2 regions of the Pseudoalteromonas sp. J010 genome follow, and region 1 is predicted to be linked to the other one. Evidence: predicted binding sites of a transcription regulator. Region 1 holds the regulator's gene; the other holds the start of a gene.
What was found. Region 1 encodes sigma-54, which starts transcription at its own class of promoters, with help from an activator protein. Its sites were predicted from a motif close to GTTGGCACGNNNNTNGNNT; they were not measured.
Positions count from the first base shown of each region.

Region 1 (2,413 bases):
CCTAGGGATTGGATATTTACCTCAAGAATCATCCATATTTAGGAAGCTAACGGTATATCAAAACCTCATGGCTATTTTGGAAACCCGCAAAGATTTGTCTAAAGTTGAAAGAGAAGCTCAGCTGAATGAGTTGTTGGATGAATTTAATATCCAACACATCCGTGATTCTCAAGGGATGGCATTATCTGGAGGAGAGAGAAGACGGGTAGAAATTGCTCGTGCTTTAGCCGCTAACCCTAAGTTTATCTTGTTAGATGAACCTTTTGCTGGCGTTGATCCAATTTCAGTGTTAGATATAAAGACAATCATTGAGCACCTTAAAAATCGTGGGATCGGTGTACTGATCACCGACCACAATGTAAGAGAAACGCTGGACGTATGTGAAAAAGCCTACATCGTTTCACACGGTGAATTAATCGCCGCTGGTACGCCAGAACATGTTTTAGCGGATCAAACCGTAAGAGATGTCTACCTAGGCGAACAATTCAAGCTATAGTTAAGACGTAGTATTAATAACTGTTAAAAGGGATTGTTAGAGATACATGAGGCAATCATTACAGCTGCGCATGGGGCAGCAACTTACAATGACTCCACAACTGCAACAAGCCATACGCCTGTTGCAGCTTAGTACGTTGGATCTACAGCAAGAAATACAAGAAGCGTTGGACAGCAACCCACTATTGGAAGTGGAAGAAGGCGATACCGCTGACGCAGAAAGTACTGAACAACACAGCCAAGATAAAAATAATACGGACGATAGTCAGCAAAGCTCAGATGAAGCGCCTGTCAGCGAGTATGAAATGGACTCAGATACCGCCATGAGCAAAGAAACGGTTAGTGATGATCTTGCCATGGATGTGACTTGGGATGAATATATGAGTGCTGCACCAGCATCAAGCGCAGCTCCTTTACCTGATGATGATAACGTCTACCAGGGAGAGACTTCCGAATCACTACACGACTACCTAATGTGGCAGCTAGAACTTACGCCATTTAGCCCAACAGATAGAGCCATTGCTATTGCCATCATCGAAGCGGTAGATCTGTCTGGCATTTTAACGCTTTCCTGTGAAGATATTTTAGAAAGTATCAATGATGAAAACAGTGAAGAGCCGGTAGAGTTGGATGAAGTCGAAGCCGTACTTAAACGTATCCAGTTGTTTGACCCTGTCGGTATTGCTGCACGAAGTTTGCAAGAATGTTTATGTATTCAGTTAAATCAATTTGCACCTGACACACCGTGGATCACCGAAACCAAGATGATCCTGACCGAGCACATTGATTTACTTGCTAGCCGTGATTACCGTACCTTAGCGAAAAAAACACGCTTAAAAGAAGCTGAGCTAAAAGAAGTTATGACGCTGATCCACAGTCTTAACCCTAAGCCAGCTGCGAGTATTATTCATGAAGAGCCCGAATACGTCATTCCAGATGTGTCGGTAAAAAAAGTGAAAGGCCGCTGGGTTGTAGAGCTAAACCCTGATGCGATGCCTAAGATTAGAGTAAATGACCACTACGCTGCGATGTCGAGAACTGCTAAATCGAGTACTGATAGCCAGTTTATTCGCTCACACCTTCAAGAAGCAAAGTGGTTTATTAAGAGCTTAGAAAGTCGCAATGACACTTTATTGAAAGTTACCAATTGCATTGTGCAACAACAACAGGCATTCTTTGAACATGGCCCCGAAGCGATGAGACCTATGGTGTTAAACGATGTCGCAGAGATGGTTGATATGCACGAATCTACTATTTCTCGTGTCACCACCCAAAAGTACATGCACACACCAAGGGGCATATTTGAGCTGAAGTATTTCTTCTCAAGCCATGTCAGTACCGAAAATGGAGGTGAGTGCTCCTCGACAGCAATACGAGCACTCATCAAGAAGCTAATAGCTGCGGAAAACACTGCTAAACCATTAAGTGATAGCAAGATTGCAGATATTTTAGCTGAACAAGGAATTAAGGTAGCGAGACGCACGATTGCAAAATATCGTGAATCCCTAGCCATTCCACCGTCAAATCAGCGTAAAAGCTTGATATAAGACGTTAAACACAAGAAGGAAAAATGCTTATGCAACTAAATTTAACTGGTCGCCATGTAGAAATCACTGACTCTTTAAGAGATTATGTCACCAATAAGTTTGCGAAGCTTGAGAGGCACTTTGATCATATCAATAACGTTCATGTGATCCTTGATGTCGAAAAACTAGTTCAAAAAGCAGAAGCAACATTGCACGTAAATGGCGGCGAGCTATTTGCATCAACAGAGCATCAAGACATGTATGCAGCAATTGATGGCCTGATTGACAAACTAGACCGTCAAGTAATTAAACACAAAGAGAAGCTCACTCGACACTAAAATGAAATTAAGTGAATTAGTGAATAAGGACTGTAGCAAAGCTGCGGTCCTTTT
Region 1 is NZ_RDBW01000005.1:91,940-94,352, forward strand. It holds gene lptB (LPS export ABC transporter ATP-binding protein) at 1-496, shown strand, start outside; gene EAG18_RS04360 (RNA polymerase factor sigma-54) at 543-2,042, shown strand; gene hpf (ribosome hibernation promoting factor) at 2,072-2,359, shown strand; gene EAG18_RS04370 (PTS sugar transporter subunit IIA) at 2,361-2,413, shown strand, end outside.

Region 2 (2,413 bases), on a different contig from region 1:
ACGCGAGCACTTATGGGATCCCGGTGATAGTCATATCGGGTAGCGTGAGTTTTAAAGACGAAGCGAGGGGACTAGAATTAGGTGCCGTAGACTATATTACAAAGCCTTTTAACCCTTTGATCGTAAAAACAAGAATTAAAAATCATCTGGCAATTAAGAAAAAGAATGACTTACTAGAAAAGCTGGTCTCATTGGATGGGTTGACGGAATTACCAAATCGTAGACGTTTAGATGAAGAAATGCGGGCGCTATTAACTGGAGGTGAGGCCGCACAGGGCTGTTTTTCTATCATGCTGGTTGAACTCGATTTCTTTAAAACGTTTAACGAGCATTATGGTTATATGCATGGTGATACTTGTTTGTTTAAGGTGGCTAAAGCGCTAGAAGAAACGGCCGCACGCTACAGCGTATTTATAGGTCGCTTCGATGGTACTCGCTTTGCATTAGTATCGGCACAGCATGATATTGATACTGTAACATCAATTGCACAGTCACTTCATGATGCAGTTAATGCGCTAAAAATACCACATATCGCTTCTCCCATTTGTGCACATGTTAGTGTCAGTATCGGGGCTGTACATATTGAGCAACATAAAACCCTAGAGCTCAACGAATTGATAAAAAATGCTGATAGCGCGCTGGCAGAAGCGCAAAAGCAACAGAGCACAATATTTATCAAACAGATATAATACGTTTTTATAAGAGCTACAGCTCAGCATGGTTTCGAGCTTAGATAAAGAATGGGCACGCAATAGGATGTGTAGCTGCTTTGCAGCTTGTCTTAATCACACCATCCTTGGTGTGTATACACTTTAAAGAACTTGTTTAAGTGCGCTATCACCAAAGCCGATAAGCTGATTATTTTTGAATACTAGCGCAGTACATTCATCTTTGGTTATTTTTCCATCTGAATGCTTGCTGTTTGTAGCATAGTAAAGCACTTGATAATTATCACCATCTTTTGCCACGAGCTCACTGAAGTCAGGAGTAGACAGCGCTTCTTTCACCGTTGCGTAATCGGTGCCCATTTTAAAATCCGCTATCTTTTCACGGTTTTCACGCTGCTTTTGTTCCCAATTCGAATTGTATTTAGATGCCCAGCCGTGCTCAACTTCACCATCCGATACTGCAACAATACAACCTGATAACAGAGTCGAGCTTAGTGCTGCTACTAACATTAATTTTTTCATTATTCTTTCCTTTTTGCTCTTTATTGCTGTTTTTTATTGTAAACAGCTTTTCACTTTTTTGTACCTTATTAAAGCAAACTTTTTGCCAACTTGTAATGCTTAATAATATCAATAACTTGCTTTTTTTTGTCCAACCTGGGAGTTACATTTTTACCAAAATTTAGTGATATTCATCATTGTTCAAGTAACTAGACCACTCTATTTCTGTCTGTGCCGGAGGCGAATGCGTTAATATTGAGTGCGATCTCATTTACCAAGCGTGCAATCGCCTCTTTACTTGCCCATGCAATATGAGGGGTGAGTAGCAAATTATCGCCTTGATAGTTCACTAATGGATTATCTGTGCGAGCAGGTTCATGTGTTAACACGTCCACTGCCGCTCCTGCAATTTGATTATTATTAAGTGCATTAACAAGAGCTTGCTCGTTTACTATCCCACCTCTTGCTGTATTTATTATAAAAGCATGACCTTGAAGTGCTGCAAACTCAGCGTCATCAATCAAGTTTTCAGTTTCTGCTGTCAGGGGGCAATGGATAGACACAATATCAGCAATACGTAGTGCCTCAGTAAAAGCCATGCGGCCATTTCTAACTTGAGTGGCGCCTTTACGCTCAGCAATGATCACCTTTGCACCAAATGCTTTGGCAACATTTGCAACCGCTTCACCCAAAGCGCCATGTCCTATAATGACAAAATGCTTTCCTGCGATTTCGCTAATGTCGTAATCTAAACGGCAAAACATAGGGCTTTGCTGCCAGCGTCCAGCTTGGCAATCTTGTTGGTAACGATGAATATTTGTCATCAAGTTACCTAACATAGTAAAAGTATGCTGAACAACAGAGGGGGTTGAGTAACCAGCTACATTTGCCACCGCAACATGATGTGCCTTAGCTGCTTCTAACTCGATATTATTAACCCCGGTGGCTGCGACACAAATCAGCTTTAATTTCGGTAAAGACGCAATGAGCTTCGCATCAAGTTTGACTTTATTGGTAATTATGACTTCTGCGTTTTCACATCGAGACAAAATGTCTTCGTAGGCGGTCATATCATAAGATGTGAGTGTGCCTAATTTAGCAATAGGTGTAAGGTCGGTATTGGCAAGAGTTTTAGCGTCTAAAACCACTATTTGCATTATTTTTATCCTTTACTTGACTTTGGAGTTAACTCTAAGGTTTATACTTATCATATCGGCTAGGATAATCTTCGGGACTGAGGAGTG
Region 2 is NZ_RDBW01000010.1:101,907-104,319, forward strand. It holds gene EAG18_RS06865 (diguanylate cyclase) at 1-689, shown strand, start outside; gene EAG18_RS06870 (DUF3192 domain-containing protein) at 813-1,190, opposite strand; gene EAG18_RS06875 (D-2-hydroxyacid dehydrogenase) at 1,379-2,326, opposite strand.
Region 2: EAG18_RS06870 (DUF3192 domain-containing protein) is a predicted target of sigma-54. The motif match lies at 1,262-1,280, and genes of this name have one in related genera.